One region of the Shewanella sediminis HAW-EB3 genome, then DNA from elsewhere that is predicted to be linked to it. Evidence: predicted binding sites of a transcription regulator. Region 1 holds the regulator's gene; each other region holds the start of a gene.

What was found. Region 1 encodes sigma-54, which starts transcription at its own class of promoters, with help from an activator protein. Its sites were predicted from a motif close to GTTGGCACGNNNNTNGNNT; they were not measured.
Region 2: SSED_RS14055 (YccF domain-containing protein) is a predicted target of sigma-54. The motif match lies at 2,263-2,281, and genes of this name have one in related genera.
Region 3: SSED_RS22805 (DUF4097 family beta strand repeat-containing protein) is a predicted target of sigma-54. The motif match lies at 2,034-2,052, and genes of this name have one in related genera.
Region 4: SSED_RS16205 (FlgO family outer membrane protein) is a predicted target of sigma-54. The motif match lies at 3,107-3,125, and genes of this name have one in related genera.

The regions. Positions count from the first base shown of each region.
Region 1 covers NC_009831.1:869,172-873,833, reverse strand. Annotated here, with positions in the region: gene lptC (LPS export ABC transporter periplasmic protein LptC) at 1-381, shown strand, start outside; gene lptA (lipopolysaccharide transport periplasmic protein LptA) at 368-1,021, shown strand; gene lptB (LPS export ABC transporter ATP-binding protein) at 1,018-1,749, shown strand; gene SSED_RS03735 (RNA polymerase factor sigma-54) at 1,890-3,383, shown strand; gene hpf (ribosome hibernation promoting factor) at 3,450-3,737, shown strand; gene ptsN (PTS IIA-like nitrogen regulatory protein PtsN) at 3,740-4,183, shown strand; gene rapZ (RNase adapter RapZ) at 4,180-4,662, shown strand, end outside.
Region 2 covers NC_009831.1:3,235,998-3,240,659, reverse strand. Annotated here, with positions in the region: gene SSED_RS14070 (cytochrome-c peroxidase) at 1-344, opposite strand, end outside; gene SSED_RS14065 (PGPGW domain-containing protein) at 575-802, opposite strand; gene SSED_RS14060 (substrate-binding periplasmic protein) at 1,040-1,747, shown strand; gene SSED_RS14055 (YccF domain-containing protein) at 1,807-2,214, opposite strand; gene SSED_RS14050 (1-aminocyclopropane-1-carboxylate deaminase) at 2,420-3,340, shown strand; gene SSED_RS24465 (hypothetical protein) at 3,669-3,842, opposite strand.
Region 3 covers NC_009831.1:5,344,777-5,349,438, reverse strand. Annotated here, with positions in the region: gene SSED_RS22820 (S9 family peptidase) at 1-68, shown strand, start outside; gene SSED_RS22815 (GIY-YIG nuclease family protein) at 65-319, shown strand; gene SSED_RS22810 (hypothetical protein) at 860-1,063, shown strand; gene SSED_RS22805 (DUF4097 family beta strand repeat-containing protein) at 1,216-1,971, opposite strand; gene SSED_RS22800 (class I SAM-dependent methyltransferase) at 2,218-3,012, shown strand; gene SSED_RS22795 (NapC/NirT family cytochrome c) at 3,183-3,749, opposite strand; gene SSED_RS22790 (multiheme c-type cytochrome) at 3,806-4,662, opposite strand, start outside.
Region 4 covers NC_009831.1:3,727,159-3,731,820, forward strand. Annotated here, with positions in the region: gene flgA (flagellar basal body P-ring formation chaperone FlgA) at 84-791, shown strand; gene flgM (flagellar biosynthesis anti-sigma factor FlgM) at 897-1,232, shown strand; gene SSED_RS16195 (flagella synthesis protein FlgN) at 1,240-1,665, shown strand; gene SSED_RS16200 (LPP20 family lipoprotein) at 1,935-2,381, opposite strand; gene SSED_RS16205 (FlgO family outer membrane protein) at 2,378-3,004, opposite strand; gene SSED_RS16210 (GSCFA domain-containing protein) at 3,361-4,662, shown strand, end outside.

The DNA.
Region 1 (4,662 bases):
CGGGTTACAGCGACACATATGGAGCATTTTGAAGAGGCCAACATGACCTACTTCACACAGCCCATCTATCTGGTTTATCCCGATAAGGGACAAGCTCAATGGCGTCTTCAATCGTCTCAGGGAACACTGAACAAGAAATCGGGTAAAGTGATTCTGGAGAAGGATGTTATTATTGATGCGATTAGCCCGGAAGAGCCTGTTCAGACAATTAAGACGACTTACCTTGAATTAGATCTAAATACTATGGTTATGACATCGGATCGCGATATCTATATCACAGGTAGCGATTTTATGATTAAAGGGGTTGGACTCTACGCAGACCTTAATGCTCAGAGTGTGCAATTAACCAGTCAGGTTGAAGGAATATATGAAGCAAAATAAATTACTTATCATCGCCTTACTATCTATAGTTAGTTTTAGTGGTATGGCTAAACTGGACGATCTAAAGCAAGAAGTTAAGATCTCTGCCGCCAGCCAGGAAGCGGATATTAAAAATAACCAGATCATCTTCAATGGCCCCGTCGAAGTCACGCAGGGTTCAGTAAAGATCCTGGCCGATGAGCTCAGGGCATTTTCTAAAGAGGAAGGTGGCGGAAAGATACTGGTTGCAACGGGAAGCCCTGCCACCTATTCACAGATAATGGAAGATGGTCGCCCGGCATCAGCGAGTGCCAAAGAGATACGCTACGAACTCTCCAGTCGAACCCTAACCCTTATCGGGAATGCCACTCTGGAACAGGCTGGCAGCCAAGTAACGGGACACCAGATCCGTTATAACATCGCTAAGCAACAACTCATTGCTGAAAGTACCGGCAATGACAGAGTGATCACCATCATTCAACCTGAAAACTATCAGGAAGAGACAAAGCCTGAACAGCAAATACCAACACCATCAGATGAGCCAGAAAACTATCAGGAAGAGACAAAACCTGAGACAAAAACTCTAACACCATCAGATGAACCTGAGACGAAAAAAGAGACTCAGCCGGAACAAACGACTATAAAACAGGAGCCAAAATGAGCGAGATGACGCTAAAGGCCGTTAACCTCGCCAAGAGCTATAAGAGTCGTGCCGTAGTACAAGATGTGAGTCTCACAGTAAAAACAGGGCAAATTGTCGGCCTGTTAGGCCCAAATGGTGCGGGAAAAACCACCACATTTTATATGGTGGTCGGCTTAGTGCAGAGCGATAAGGGACGCATCTTTATCGACGAGGATGACCTGACCTTAGATCCCATGCATCTACGCGCCAGAAAAGGGATAGGTTATCTGCCTCAAGAAGCCAGTATTTTCCGTAAACTGTCCGTCAGAGATAACATCATGGCGGTATTACAGACCCGCTCTGAGATGAGTAACAATGAACGCGAAGAGCAGCTCGAACACCTGTTAGAAGAGTTCCATATTACTCATATCAGAGACAGTCTCGGTATGGCCTTGTCTGGTGGTGAACGTCGACGAGTCGAAATTGCACGAGCTTTGGCGGCGAATCCAAAATTTATCTTGCTCGATGAACCTTTTGCCGGCGTCGATCCGATTTCCGTTATCGACATCAAGAAAATCATCTTACAGCTCAAGAGTCGAGGCCTTGGCGTGCTAATAACAGACCATAACGTTCGTGAAACACTGGACGTTTGTGAACACGCCTACATCGTGAGTCACGGAAACTTAATAGCAGAAGGCACCCCTGCCGAAATCTTGGACAATCAGCAGGTACGGGCTGTGTACTTAGGTGAACAATTCAAGCTATAGTTAATCTATAGCATCGATTTTCAAGTAACAGATTCGTTAAGACTCGCAAACAGATAGCGAGTTAAGGGGGCAGAGAAACCCCAAAAATTATTTAGCAGGCTTTCTCATTTTATAATTACAAAATAAGGGAATAGCGGTAAATGAAAGCGTCACTCCAGCTCAAAATGGGTCAGCAGTTAACCATGACACCACAGCTGCAACAGGCAATACGCCTTTTGCAGCTTTCGTCGCTGGAACTGCAACAAGAGATCCAACAAGCATTAGACTCCAACCCACTACTTGAGTTGGATGAAGAGCAAGTCGATGCAGAGCCCGTCAATAGTGATAGTAAAGCCAGTGATGAGCCTGAATATAGCGCCTCAGCAGAAGGTGATACAGATAACGAAGGCCCACAAGATAGCTCAGCCGTCGAGACATCCGATGCACTGACCCAAGATTCCATGCCAGAAGATCTTCCCATGGATACCACGTGGGACGAGGTCTATACTGCGACCCCAAACTCCAGTTCCGGGGCAATGCGCGACGACGATATGCCCTTTCAAGGTGAAACCAGCGAAGGCTTATATGAACACCTTGAATGGCAAAAAAACCTCACCCCTTTCTCCGATAATGATCTAGCCATCGCCACCGCCATTATCGACGCCATCGACGAACGCGGTTACCTGACTCAAAGTGTCGACGATATTCTCGAGGCAATGGGCGACCCTGAAATTGAACAGGATGAAGTTGAAGCCGTACTCAAGCGTGTTCAGCATTTCGATCCTATCGGTATTGCGGCAAGAGATCTCAGTGAATGCCTCTCGATTCAGCTCGCCCAATATGCCGACACGACTCCTCATATCGGCAATGCCAAACTCTTGATCAAAGAACATTTAGACCTTATTGCCGGACGTGATTTCCGTCTGCTAATGCGCAAGACTAAATTGAAAGAAGATGATCTCAGAGAGGCGATTGCACTGATCCAGACGCTGAACCCAAGACCGGGACTGGCCATTACTCCTGGGCGAGATGAGTATGTGATCCCGGACGTCACCGTGACCAAAAAGAAAGGTCGCTGGGTCGTGGAGTTAAACCCGGATTATATGCCTAAGATTAATGTCAATCAGCACTATGCCTCCATGGCCAGAAGCACAAAGAATCAAGCCGATGGGCAATATATCCGAGGTCACCTGCAAGAAGCCAAGTGGTTTATTAAGAGCCTGGAAAGTCGTAATGAGACCCTGCTGAAAGTCTCTAACTGCATAGTGAAATTTCAACAAGGTTTCTTCGAGTTCGGTGAAGAAGCGATGAAGCCTATGGTGCTGAACGACATCGCCGAAGCGGTTGAAATGCATGAATCGACCATTTCACGTGTCACAACACAGAAGTATATGCACACCCCCAGAGGGATATTTGAATTGAAGTACTTCTTCTCCAGTCATGTCGGTACGGATGATGGTGGAGAATGTTCATCGACTGCGATACGCGCTTTCATTAAGAAGTTGATCGCAGCCGAAAACCAGAAGAAACCCCTGAGCGACAGCAAAATGGCGACGCTACTGGGGGAACAGGGGATCAAAGTGGCGAGGCGAACGATTGCCAAATATCGTGAAGCTCTGCTCATCCCCCCATCGAATCAGCGTAAGAGTTTATAAAGCGTTATTGAGATCATAAGCAAGCGTTAGTTTACATAACACAATCGGAAACGGAGGAGTAATTCTATGCAAATAAACCTAACAGGGCACCACATTGAAATTACAACATCACTACGTCAATACGTTGAAGAAAAGTTTACTAAACTTGAACGGCATTTCGATCAGATCAATAATGTGCACGTTATTTTAAATGTTCAGAAAATGCAGCAAAAGGCGGAAGCAAAACTCCACCTTTCCGGTGGTGAGGTTTTTGCTACGTCTGAAAATGCGGACATGTATGCCGCAATTGACTCCCTGATTGATAAGCTAGACCGTCAGGTTATTAAACACAAAGAGAAGCTAACAAAACATTAATAATGGAACTTAGTAAGATCCTGCAGCCGGAGTGCACAACCTGCGCCACTCCGGGCAGTAAGAAAAAGGTACTGGAACTTATCAGCGATCTTGCGGCTGTCCAGTACCCGACCCTTACCTCTCAAGAGATATTTGAAAGCCTTTTGGCTAGAGAGAAGATGGGCAGCACGGGGATAGGTAATGGTATTGCAATTCCTCACGGGAGATTAACCAATATAAGTCAACCAGTTGCAGTTCTAATCAAGTGTGAAGAGCCTATCGCTTTCGACTCGATTGATAAACAGCCGGTAGATATACTATTTGCGCTATTAGTGCCTGCGGATCAATGTGAGCAGCATTTGAGTACCCTGTCGACTATGGCAGAGAAGCTCAATGATAAGCTGATATTGAAGCAGTTACGCAAAACACAAGATGAATCAGAACTCTATCAGGTAATTACTCAATGAAACTGGTTATGGTATCCGGTCGGTCCGGATCAGGAAAATCTGTCGCCCTCAGGGTTTTAGAGGACCTTGGATACTATTGTGTCGATAACTTGCCTCTACCGCTCATGGACTCACTACTCGATCAACTTAAGGGTAGTACCGAACTTGTCGCCATCAGTGTCGACGTTCGTAACATGCCTGAGCAGGAAAAAGAGCTCGAAAAACAACTTTCCAACCTGCCTGCAGATACTGAATTACTCAGTTTCTTTCTCAACTCTTCAGATGAAGTTCTGCTGAAGCGATACAGCGAAACCCGCCGACTCCATCCACTATCGAGAAGTAAAACTTCTTTGAAAGAAGCGATTGAGCATGAAAGGATACTACTCGAGCCGGTTTCTAAGCTGGTCGATCACTACATAGATACTTCAAACCTCAATATCTATGACCTGAGTAATCAGGTACGAGAGATCTTATTGGGAACTGTAGATAAAGAACTCGTC
Region 2 (4,662 bases), 2.4 Mb from region 1:
CCGGCTTGTTCTTTGAGATCTTTTGCACGCCCGTCCCAAAATTGTGCCAGACCGTATTCAGCATTCAGGACCGTAGGAGAGTTAATCGGGCCCTCTTGCCAGTTGTGTCCAATAGAGGTTGGAAGTGCATCGACACCGCCAAGCGATAGGTTATGGCATGAGTTACAGGAGATAAAACCAGACATTGAGAGCCTTGGCTCGAAGAACAACATCTTTCCCAATTCAACTTTTTCTGGTGCCGTGATCTTTGCTGGTTGGATAATTTCAATTGGCTCTTTTGCTGCGGCAGGTGCTGCGCTCATTGCAGCCAGGATTGCAAGAGAAAGGGGAGATAATAGTTTCATTTTAGACCTCACATTAAGACTTGTTTTTTATGTGGTTATTTAATGTGGACATCATATTAATCTGAACGGAATATAGATAACGCATTGTTTCGATAGAGACTATCGTGGATTTGGATTGGGTTTTCGTGAAGAGTGTCTCGGTTCTGGTTGCCATTCTCAGGCAGGCTAGCAGTTTAACCTCTAAAGATTTACATTTCCGTGAACTGCGTCGGAGATGGAGGGGCTACAGATTAAGATTTCATTTTTCTTAATAGGATTTTTCTATCAAGCCAGGCTGCCGAAGCATGAAGTTGACGTTGACTCTTTCGCAACCACACTTTCGCCCAAGGATATTCCAGACTCAGGATGGCCAAACCAACGGGAAACAGCAACCAGGCAGGCCCGGGCAAAATTAACAGAGCCGCGCCCGCTAAGGTGAGTACACCCCCACTTATCGTTATCACTGTTTTACGTAACATTGCCTCTCCAGATTTGGGGTTCAAGTTATTACTCTCTCACTATTGAACGCGTTTAGACCAGCCAACAATTGTAACAAAGCTTAATTTGTCTGCCTGATATTGCAGCTATACTGAGTATTAGTACTTTTTGAAGGGGCGTTAGACATCGGTCGGAAGAGGGCGTTAAGCGGCGTACGCAACTACATACTTTTTATCGCTATTCTGTGTCAGTTTTTGCTGTTCGCCGGAAGCTTTGCCGTGCCAGAGGCAAAAGCCGACACTCTTCACTTGACCTCGCTTCACTGGCCTCCTTACTCGGGCAGTACCTTAGAAAAGCAGGGAGCGACTATTGCAATTACTCGTGCGGCAATGAGAGCGGTGGGGCATGAACTTATTGTTGGCTTTTTCCCCTGGAGCAGAGCCATAAGGATGGTAAACCGCCCCGAGTCTAAATATATCGGATATCTACCGGCTTATAGCTATCCAACTGATGAATTTATATTTTCGGATCCTTTAGGTGCCAGCCCTTTAGGCTTAGTTGAACAGCATCTGCATCCCATCAGCTGGTCCAGTCTCGCAGACCTTAATCAGTATCGGCTCGGTGTGGTGAGAGATTACACAAACACGGCCGAGCTAGATGCCATGATTAAGCTGGGAACCCAAAGGGTCGAAGTTGTCAATTCTGATGAACATAACGTAAAAAAGGTGGCAACCGCTCGCATCGATGCCGCAGTCATCGATCTGCACGTTTTTGGCTACCTGCTATCTCAAAAAGAGCTGAAGTCACTCGCAGGAAAGTTACAGATAAACAAGAAGACCCTCGAAGAAAAGCAGATGTTTATCGCGTTTAGAAATACGCCTGAAGGTCATTACTGGCGAGATATGTTTAATGTTGGCTTATCGAAAATTGATGCTGCATCGATTCTGGATGAATATATGTCAGAGGTGAAAACAGGCAGCAAATAGGTTTGTTACATATAGTAAAACGCCGAATTAAAGTTAATTCGGCGTTTTTTATTGTCGTTTTATGCCTTAGTGACAACAGTCTGCCCAATAGGGGTTAAGCTTAAAATTGCTAATTTCAGGTGCTGAATACCAAAAGGTATCCCGATAATGGTAACGAAACATGCCAACGCGTGAGTAATGTGACCTATTGCAAGCCAGATCCCAAATAGTAAAAACCAGACGATATTGCCAACGGTACCAAATGCACCTGTACCTATATCCTCACTGCCTGTCAGGCTGCTTCTACTCATATGATCTTGCCCGAATGGCCAGAAGGTCATTTCACCGATGACAAAACAGGCTCGCCCAAATGGAATGCCGATAATACTGATATAACAGAGTAAGCCTGCGATCCACCAGGCTAACCCCATAACAAATCCGCCGAGAACAAACCATGCAATGTTAAAGATTAAACGTAATACTGCCATTAAAAACTCCTCATAAGGGCAAAAGAAAGAATGCGCTATACAGTTAATAAGCTAAAAACATGCCAATTAAGCAACCCTGTGAAATATATGCACTTTCTATTTTTTACAGATTGTCGGATAGTGAAAATCACCAGCTTTTAGTGGTTTTGCTCGGTAGGCCGACAGTGATAAACTTGTCTGTTCAATAGTTTAGGTTTCCAGAATGATGAAATTATCCCATACCCCTGTAGATTCCATTGAGATGTTTGACAGAGAGATTTTTGTTAAACGAGACGATCTTCTGCATCCGGAGTTTTCCGGCAATAAGGCCCGCAAATTTGCCTATTTTCTCGAGCATGACTTCCCGGATGTTCATAAGGTTATCGGCTATGGTTCTGCTCAGGCTAACTCACTCTACTCTATGTCTGCGCTCGCGAAGTTGAGAGGATGGCAGCTGGACTTTTATGTCGATCATATCGCCTCACACATAAAAACACAGAAAGAGGGCAACTATGTCAGTGCTTGCCAAAATGGCGCCAATATCATTAATCTCAGCGAGCAGAGTGATCGAGAGGGACGTGATACCTTGACCTATATTGAGGAGCAAGTTTTGCCGAATCAAGAGCATGCTGTGTTTGTTCCTGAGGGGGGAAGGTGTGGTTATGCTGAATTTGGCGTGTTTAAACTTGCCGAGGAGATCTGCGAGTGGTTTAAGGAGCAGGCTCTTTCATCTCTCATCGTATTTCTTCCTTCCGGTACCGGTACAACTGCTTTATTTCTGAATAAATATTTTGTTGGCTCGGGGTTAGACATTCGCGTCTTAACTTGTGCTGCCGTTGGTGGTGATGGATACCTGAAACATCAATTCGAAATGCTCAGTGGTGAGGTGGCGCATCATCCTGAGATTGTTGCTATGCCCAAGAAATTTCATTTCGGTAAGCTCTATCGAGAGTTTTTTGATATGTGGAAACGGGTCTGCAATACAGGTATCGAATTTGAACTTCTCTATGATCCCTTAGGCTGGATGGCACTAGAGCATTATCTGAATATGACGATGGATAAAACACCTATCATGTACCTTCATCAGGGGGGGCTACTGGGCAATGTCAGTATGTTGCCTCGATATCAACGTAAATATGGCTGCTAATTCAACATCTGCAGGGCGGTCTTAAATTGAAGTAAGAAGCTAGATATTGTTGAGAGGATAGGATAAATCATTGAGGTTTTTACCGTTTGGTCAGGCTGGGTATCTGTGAAATTGATACAGCCTGAACCAAAGGTAGATGTTACTTTACTGCCTGATAGCTGATTTAATGATGTCAGTCCTATCTGTTCCCATTCTCCGGTGGAAGTTTGGGTCACTCGATACCAGTGAGAGGTAGTGTATCGATTGGCATTAATTTTTAACTAATTGTATTGCTTTGTTTTATTGCAAACAGACTATTTATCATCATCCATTTCTTTTTCGCTATGATTTATTTGTTGCTTGATAAAAGCCATTTCATAAACGATAACGCTTCGGTGCGTTTAGAGAAGGTTTGTCTGTTTTTCCCTTGGCTATCGGTGAAAGCGATAGAAGACTTATTTAAAGAGATAGAGTCTACCGGGAAATTTACTGTGATCTCATGACCATTGATATTGTACGACATATGTCATATTCCTTTTTATATTACTGCAAACCTTTGCAGCATGTATTTAACTATAAAATATCCTTAGCATTTTTGCGAAAGATGAGTGTTATTTGTGTTTCGAGACTACTCATCTTTAACGGCTTAATCAAGCATTTATATTATCTTCAAATGTTAACGTTTGTAACAAATGCGAATTAGATATGCTTAATCGAGTCAAATTAAATCATAAATTTATGACAGTAAAATGACGAGCTATTAGATGTTGAACCGGGTGTATTAATGTGTTTTGTGAGGCAGTGACGAGAGGAGTCGGACTAACAAAAGAAAATTACAAGGGTATCTCAAAATCGGTGGCTATTATATCGTCAACGCCGGCCTTGTCAACCCGTATTTTAAATGAATGATGCTATTTACTGGCTGCAGGCTAATACCAGTTGCATTAAGTATGTAATCAATTCAGAGCCCCTCAGGTTTTTCAATTCAAGGCGCATTGACGAAGAAATGGTTCCCCCCTTTTTAGGCAATGCAAAGCAGAAGTGGAAATCCTGAGGTGCTCACGTAGTGCGGGTTTCAAAGCCCTTTATACTGCGTTGGGGGCTTTAGATATAGAATAACTATTAGCTTCAATCCCCCGCCTTGCCTACAGGGTTTTGAACTCCCGCTGAATGGTCAGATATTTAATGCAATTGGTATAAGTTAGAAAAACTGTCACTTATGATTATAAGTGTTAGAATTTGTGAGTCTTTTGGCCGTTTCTGGCGGCTTTTATCATAGTCACCCGATTTACCTTGGCTAGTGTGAAGTTCCCTTGGGATCCTTCAAACTGGGGTTAAAGCAA
Region 3 (4,662 bases), 1.0 Mb from region 1:
AGGATACGGCTCAAGAATACGCTTTTTTCCTGGGTCTACTGGGACTTAACGAGATTAAGACTAAATGAGTGAGCCTTTGTGGTTCCTGTATATGATCCAATGCGCTAACGGTCATCTCTATACCGGGGTGACGCTGAATATTGAGCGGCGGTTTAAGGAGCATCAAAGCGGCGGGCCTAAAGCCGCTAAATTCCTGCGAGGAAAGGGGCCTTTGCTCTTAGTGTATAACGAGGCGGTTGGTACTCAGTCTGAAGCACTGAAACGAGAGATTGCGATTAAGCGTTGGTCCAGAGCTAAAAAGCTTGCCTTGATAGGCTAGGATTATGAAAATCGAGGTGGCTACGGCTCCCCTGAGTGCCCTCTTTATCGGGGTTATACCAATAGGTATAAAGGTGTGGTCACTCAGCGAGAATTTAGCGCTTGTGAGGCAAGGCAACGAGTGAGGAACATAGTTATTCTACGTTTAAGCTCGTTAACGCCGTATCGCAAGTGCTAAAACTCGCCTTTAAGGAGTGTTTTTGGCGGCTTACTTCTGTGTTGAATTAGTTCAAAAGGGATCACGATTCCCTCACTCTTTCGCCTTGAATTATGCAGCCAAAAATAACTCTGAGTTGATCACTTTCTTATACCGATTGGTATTAGACCTTATTTGTTTAAGCCTTAGCTGGAACGGCTTGAATTCTTTTTATTTGATTAAATTAAGTAAGCAATCTTCGCTATATGAAGGAGATTGTTTATTTCTCTCAGTTTTAATACCTAAAAAACACTGAATAGTGTCTTCACACTTCTTTCACCTCCTTCGATGTACTCTTTCTTAACTGTAAGTCTTAACTGTTATTTGAGCTCAAATTGGAGGAATATGATGACTGCTCTGATAGAACAAACAAGAGAACCTATCTCTCATCGAACCGAGCTGCAGGGGGCGGGCTTTCAATGGTTATTGTATGGATTGCTGATCCTTCATTTTGCCACCTTATTGTTTGACCGATACGATGAGTTATCTACTAAGGTCAAGACTAAGACAAGGGCTAAGGTAAAAACAAGACTTAACCAGGACCGCTGAAGTTTATGGTGCGGGGTCTGCCGGTCTGCCACAAGGCGTCGTTATCGCAGCATTGTGTTCATGGGGTGGGCAGGGGCTAATTCGGATAACTAAATAAACACTATCCTACCTAGCCGCCTGCGCCGGGAAGTCTTTTGGTTGCCAAGACAGGGTTAGTGCATACTTACAGGGCCATCTATCTGGTCGAAACTCACATCGCCTGAGCCGGAATCGATAATGTTTAACCCCTGCGTATTGACGACATCGATGCTGCCGGAGCCGTCATCAATGGTTACTTTGCCCTGTACGTTCTTCACAGAGAGGCTACCCGAACCATCATTGATCGTGATATCGCCGTCGACATCTTTTATCTCAATGGAACCTGAGCCATCTTCGAGGTGGATCCCACCATCGACGTTTTTGAGGGTGATACCACCGGAGCCATCTTCTATCTCCAGGTTTTTGCCACCCTCTATAGCGATACTACCCGATCCATCCTGAAGTTTTATATCGGCGTCAACGCCTGAAATATCTATGCTGCCTGAGCCGTCATCGATGTCCATCTTCATCTGTGAGGGGACTTTCAGCACAAGATCTATATAGGGAGAGTTTCCAAAGCTCACATTAGAATCGAAATCGGCAATCAGGTGTGCCTTTGCTCCTTGACGCTCGAGGGAAAGTTCAGCCTCTACGCCATCTCGGGTGTAGATATCGGCCTCGAGTGTGATATGGGTTAAGCCTTTGACTCCCTCTATTTCGAGCGACCCCGCTCCTGTTTCGGCAACCAGCGCATTGAGGCCACTGGCGTCGAGTTGGATGGATTGATGTTGATGTTCAAGCGGGCTCATATCGGCGCCATTAACATTAATGATGCATCCTGAAAGAGATAAACTTAATACGCTAGCTAAGATAGTAGGGCGAATGAGCATCTTATTATTCCTTTTAAAATCAAAATATTCTTGTTTGGTACTTTTCTTCTGTACAGGTGACTAAGCATTGTTTGTGCCAATAATGTATCTTCATGTTTTGTATGTGTTTTGTGAATGTTATTTAAATTGTTGATTTTAAGTGTTAGCTTTTATGCTCAAAAGATAAGGTAGTTGACCTATTGAGTTGGTGAATTTTCTCAACTCGTTAGTAACGAGATACAGAACAATTAAGAGAAGAGAGTCGAGATGGATTACTTAGCCGTAAATAAAGCCGCTTGGGATAAGCGTACAAAAATTCATGTAGGTTCGAAGTTTTATGATATTGAAGGCTTTCTGAAAGGCAAGAGTTCGCTACAAGAGATAGAGCTGTGTGGGTTGAATGTAAAAGGTAAGAGTCTGCTTCACCTTCAATGCCATTTTGGCTTAGATACCTTATCCTGGGCACGAGAGGGCGCCGATGTTACCGGAATCGATCTCTCATCCGCCGCGATAGAGCAAGCACAGGAGCTAGCGAAACAGATTGAGGCCGAGGCTAAGTTTATCTGTACCGATCTGTACAGCACGCCAGAGAGAGTATCCCGTCAATTTGATATCGTGTTTACCTCTTACGGTGCCATCGCCTGGCTGCCAGATCTGGATCGGTGGGCAAAGGTTGTGAGTGACTGTTTAAAGGCGGGTGGACAGTTCTATATGGTAGAGTTTCATCCTTTAGAAGCACTGTTCGATGGCTACAGTTATTTTGCTAAGCAAGAGCCGGATGTAGATGAAGAGGGGACCTACACAGAGAACTGTGATGGCGAGATAAATACTGTGATGAGCTGGCCACATCCCATCTCAGAGGTGTTAAATGCTCTGATTAACGCCGGGCTGGAGCTAAAGGGTTATAACGAATTTGATTTCAGCCCCTATGATGCATTTGCCGGCCTGCAGGAGGAGAGTATCACCAATTCCGCTGGAGAGCTGAGCACAAGGTATTTTCTTGAACATAAGCAGCAGCGTGTGCCACTGACCTATTCGGTGAGTGCGATTAAACCTGGTTGATTCTGTCTGTAGGACAGGTAAATAAAAAGGCCGCGTGGAGAGTGCGGCCTGTGATGGAGATTTTCAAATATCAGCTTAACGAACAACTATTCGTTTATGTTTTTCAATTAGCTCCCTGATGACTCTTTTTGAGTTCAGGGAGCTTAGATATTGATATAACCAATATCAATTTATCGAACAACTATGCGTTTATGGGTCAGTCCCTGATGACAATCAATACAGGTTTCCCCTCTAGCTTCAATTTTTTCATGATTCAGGCGAGCTCGTTGTGGTTGCTTGGCTAAATCAAAGTTTTCACCCTGGTGACAGTGACGACAATTCGCGGAGTCATTCTTCTTGAATGCTTTCCAAACACTCTCAGCCATGGCCGGTCTGTGTTCTTCAAAGTTTTCCTTCGTAATCGTCCCTGCAATCATGTGATAAACATCCTTCAAGGCGATGGTCTTAACGATCATCTTGTCGATGAATGGATGTGGAACATGACAATCTGAGCAAGTGGCCGGAATATTTTCGCCATCACCAAAATGTGATGAGGCTTGATACTCCTGAACTATCGTATCCATTGTGAGGTGGCAACTAAAACAGAACTCATTTTGGTTGGATACCACCATCATTGCTTGAAACGATGTGCCGACCAATACCAGTAGGAACATCCCGATGGGGATCCCCAAAGCTAACGGTCTTTTTAACCAGCTCCACAGTCGTTGCCACCGAGTATTTTCCCCTTTTTTATTCACTTGAGTCTCCTCAGTTTGGGGAGAAAGGGGGCCATTATTACCCCCTTACTCGGTTGCTATTTGCTTTCACTCAGGTAGCGTGCTTTAAACTCTTTTTGCGCGGCTTTACGGGCTTTTTTCACCTCATCGGGCTCATTACCTGTAAACCATGCATGCTCAGGGCGAGATAGAATCTCTTCGAGGAGCTTACGTGCTTTTTCTGCGCCTTGAGTATTGCCACTGTGCTCGGCTTTCTCTACCACTTCCAGGTACTGAGGTACCATCTCGATGTAGAAACGCTCGGCCACTTCAAACATACCATGCCATTGTACATAGTCAGGTGCTTGCATAGCTGCGCCGTGACGTGCACGTCGACCTTCATGGTGCCAGAGGAAGAACCAGGTCCATTCGATCTCTTCATCGAAAGCCGTTTCTGTTAGCATCTTCTCTTTCTTCAACATATCCATCAGAGACTTACCTGGGCCTGCAAACTTATCGTTATACAGATTGACCAGAGAATCGAACTGTTGATAGAAATTATCTGTCACCGACTTAGTGTGACAAGACTGACAAACATCCTGCATGTCGGCACGTCTATCTTGCCAGCTCTTGACCTTGTGGCCTTGTGCGAGAGCTTTAGCATCGATCTTCTCTGAAACAGCCGGTCTTAATGTCCAGCTGATACGGTCGCCCACATCGTGAGTCACTGCTTGCTCACGTGTAGCAGACATATGACAGGTTGCACAGGTTGGCGCCGCGTCATAGTCTTCACCCGCAATCCACTTAGATGAATCGAGATTCATACGGTCGACATTGGCATAGAAGTTAATACCGTGCTTAGATTCGTCATACACCTCTTTTTGCGGATGATCCGGACCTAAGTGACACTTACCACATGCTTCGGGACGACGAGCTTGAACCATAGAGAATTCAT
Region 4 (4,662 bases), 2.7 Mb from region 1:
TCTCTCACAAGATGAGAAGTACAAAGTTCCGGTCACTAAGAAAGTATAGGTGTAATCTAGCTAATCAAGCTAGTCTATTCATTATGAAAGTAAAATATGTGGTCTATTTAATCATTTTATTCCAATCAACACATGCTTTTAGCTCACAAGAAGCAAGTGTTCCTTCTCTATCGACCATTTCGAACTTAGCTATAGCAGTTATCGAAGAAAAAATTAACGTTGCAGAGCACGCAAAAGTCAACATTACGCCCCAAAGCTTGGACTCCCGATTGAAGCCGCCTCTATGCCTGCCACCCGTTAAAGCAGAACTGGCAAGCAACAGAGCTATCAAACGAAATAATACGGTAAAGATAAGCTGTAACAGTCCACAACTTCAGTATCCCTGGCAAATATTTCTATCCGTTCGAGTCGATGTGCTCTATCCGGTAGTCGTTTCCCGGGAGACCCTGGGACCCGATGATCTGATATCCAGTGGTGATGTCGCGATTCAATATGTAGAGCAAACGAGCTTAAGAGGGCAACAGTTCGATAAAATTGAGGATGTGGTTGGTACACGCGTCAAGAGGAGGATCCCTCCCAACCAACCCATCTTTATCAACAACCTCTGTTTTGTCTGCAAAGGTGATACGGTCTCGATTTTTGCCCGTTCAAAGAATTTCGAAATAAAAACAGTGGGAGAAGCACTGCGTGATGGCAATTTAGGTGATAGAATTCGCATTAAGAACAGTTATTCCAACAAAAGCCTAGATGCTAAAGTCACAGGTGTTGGAGAGGTTGAAGTTAGGATGTAGCCTAAACTTAAGCTACCTCAAGATATAATATAAAAAACTAAAGCTCTGGTGAACACTGCCGATATACGTGTATGTTCTTCCATTTTTTTATTGTTGGAGCCTAAGATGGCTATTGATATTAAACAAGTAAATACGTCAACACACACTCACGTGGGTAAAGCCAAAGCTAATGCCGATGTTGCCAAAAGTGGTAGTCAGGCGAGTCAGAGCACTGCGGCTACTTCAACGAGCACACCACCTAAGAGTGATTCAGTCTCCATCACTTCTCAGGCTCAGCAGCTACAGAGCACTCAGGCAAAGCTTGCCGGTATTCCTGAAGTTGATCAGAAAAAAGTTCAAGAGATAAAACTCGCCATTGCGGAAGGACGTTATAAAATCGATCCTGAAAAACTCGCAACCAATATTGCTCAGTTCGAAAATGAACTAAAGGATCTCAATTAATATATCTATGAGTCAGATAACTAACATCATCGAGCTGCAGCATAAGCTGCTAGAAGAGCTGAAAGTAACGATAACACAAGAGAAAAGTGCGCTCATCGAACAGAGTGCAGACCTTTTACTCTCATTGGCCACGGCCAAAGCTAAGTTACTCGATGATCTCAAAGCTAATGATGTGAACCTATCCACTCATCCAGAAAAATCATTGCTGATCAGTGATAGCGTATTATCTGCAAAAGTAAATTCCGCCAAGGAACTGCTTGCTGAATGCCAACAATTGAACATTGAAAACACCAGTTTAATCGAACTGAATATCGCCAGTATCAACCGCCTGTCACAGGCCCTTCAAGTTAGCAGAAATGCATCCAGCCTTACCTATAACGGTAAAGGTAAGACCTCAACCATATCGACATTAGGTAATAACTTAAAAGCGTAAAAGCAGCGGCGAGCTAAAGATAAAGCTAAGAAATCTCCGCGAGCCCAAAGCAAAGCCCCCTCCCCTTAAATCGTTCCCTAGATAGTCGTTCCTAACTCGTAGCTCATCTCGAAGCTATAGTCGTCACTCCTGAGCAGGCAGGAGCCCGAAGCTTTAGCTTCGTTCTTTTTGCTTAGTTCTTTTAAGAATAAATTGCCCGCTCAAAGACATTGCGGGGATGACGGAGATAGGAAGCTCGTGCCCGTACCGTAGCCCGTAGCGTAGCTAATTTAAAAATAGGTGATCTCTTTTATCTTCTGCGGTCTGTTTTGCTGTTGATAAAGCGCCCATACCTGAGCGAAGTCTAACTCAAGCTCAGTCACATAGTGGTCACCGGCAGGATAGCTTTTTACCACCTTAGCACCTCGTATCACCCCAGTAACCGATGCCTGAATACTGTCATCGGTCAGCATCCAATCATTGACCCTACTCGAAGCTGAGAGCTGCTGACCATATACCTGCTCGGCTAACTCCCTGTAAGCGGCGATTTTTGAGGCTTGCATCGCCATTAATACTTTTTGTGATTGGGCGTCTGCCGGTTGAGTATCTAAAGGTGCATACCCTATTGCAGTCAACTTAGGAAAACTCTCCGGCGGCTGGGTTTCCCACTCGATATACCTGTCTTTAGATGAACAGCCCGTGATGAGCACTAGAATTAACATCAGCCAAATCTTCATTTTGTATCACCTTTCACTTGAACCTCTTGCACACCAACACTGCTATCTCGATATAACAGCCCCTCTTGTGAGACCACCTTTTCAGAGTACTTCAGATACCCGGGAAGGTCCTTGACGGAGAAGCTCCCCTGAGATGCTGAGACAACACGATTATTCGTGACGTTGACAATTCTTGAGTTAACTACGACGCCCAAAGTATTGGGGCTCATGGTTGATACAAGAACGTGCTCGACGGCGATACCCGAGGGCAATTGCTTCCAATCCCGGGTCAGTAAGAAATCCCCTTCAGGTGTGACCCTGATATTATCACCGACATTGATATCGACCAGGCTAAATTGATTATCATGCAGCGCAGAGATAAAGCCTTGCTGAAGCTGTAGACCTATAGCATTTGTCCGCTTAAGATCTTCCAATAACACTGGTGTAGCGACAAGGAGTGGCTGATTTGATCTCAGTTCATCATTTTGTCTTACCAACTCATTCACTATCTGTTGAGACATATGATTAATTGCCGAACTCTGCGGCAACTGATTGCCGCTGGCAAGCGGTTCCATATCTGAGCTTCCACTCTGAGCACAAGCGCTAAGCAATAAAACAGATGATAGAAGTAGAACTATACGCATAGCAACATCCTAAACTTAACCAATAAAAATGCTATGAGATCGCAAAGAGTAAAACTAGCGAGCCCGAAATGAATACTCTCTCATAGAAGCTTATACAAAATGAAGCAAATATCACGCCAAAGGTGAGGCTGCTATGCCCCAGCCACCACGGTTATTTATTCAATAGAGTATTAGCATGTTCATCGGCTTGATTAAGCGTAACTTTAACTTGGTTATCTTTTTTTTCTCGCAGGCATGCATATTGCTTTATCATTTAAAATGTAAATAAACTGTCAGTTAAACGTCGGTGGTATGCCAACCAAGGTCAGCACCTAATCCCCCTGACATCTATTTGAAAGATACGGAGAGATTGTATTATGAAGAGATCTGGCTCTACCCCCTACAGTGATAAAGGCGAAACTTTTTTTTGGCGCACTGGCGTTGCGAGCATTAAGCTTGGCCAAGAGACATTCACCCAATTGCATCAAATCGATTTAGGCATCGACAACCCGAGAATTTCATCCATCGGTTCTTGTTTCGCACAGCATGTGGGCAAGTGGCTAAATGCGGGAGGTTACTCATTTAATCAGAGCAAAATTGAAACCAATCAGGTATCCAGCTTTGCTTTCGGTAATCTATACACACCAAGATGTCTTCTACAATGGTTTGATATTGCTGAAACAGAGTCAGGTTTTGATAAAAGCTGTGCAATCTACTCCGACGCTGATAAATATTATGACCTGTTAAGACCCAACTTTAACCCTGACGGTTTCAACTCCCAAGCCGATCTCGTTGCAGCCAGAATAGCTGCTGCTACTGAGATGCTCGAAACAATAGCCGTCACAGATGTACTAATTTTTACACTAGGTTTAACCGAGGCGTGGAAAGATTGCAGCAATGTTTTTTACCCGAGCTGTCCCGGCATCATATCCGGTGTCTTCGACGACTCCCGCTACAGTTTCCATAACTTTAGCTATGAAGAGATCCGCACCGACCTTGAAAAAATATCGACCCGTCTAAAGACAATTAATCCTGGTATAAAAATAATTTTAACCGTCTCCCCCGTACCATTAACTGCAACGGCCACAGGTAAACATATCATGGTCGCTAACCAGCATTCAAAATCCATTCTTCGAACAGTCGCCGGCTTCATGTGTGATAATAGAACTGATTTCCATTACTTCCCCTCTTACGAGATCATTACCGTCCCCTGCGCTGGAGATTTCAGATTTGAGAGTAACCTAAGATCTGTTACCCCCAAAGCCGTTAACTATGTGATGCGCCATTTCGGCTCAGTCCTGGGGGCACAAACTGAGTCGACTCTGGCTCAAGATCCACAGCAAAAGATTGAGGTGATCTCATCGGATAATGATGAAGTCGTCTGCGATGAAGAGATGCTCGAAGCCGCAAGTAAGCTACAAGATAACCCAATAGAGCAGCCCCTGTCAGACCTCACCCTGTTTGGTGATAGCCATATGGCTAAGCTTTCTAAGTCGCTTATAGACATGGATGTTCGACATTGTGGTGGCATGGTAATGAATGGTTCAGGCTTCTCTCAAAAGAAGTTTGCACTATGCGATACCGAATACTTTGTACCGCTGGAAAATGCGGCATCGAGAAAGTTATGGTCGGTGATCTTCGCTAATTTATCCGGTCACGAACACAGTGAAGCTCCCACT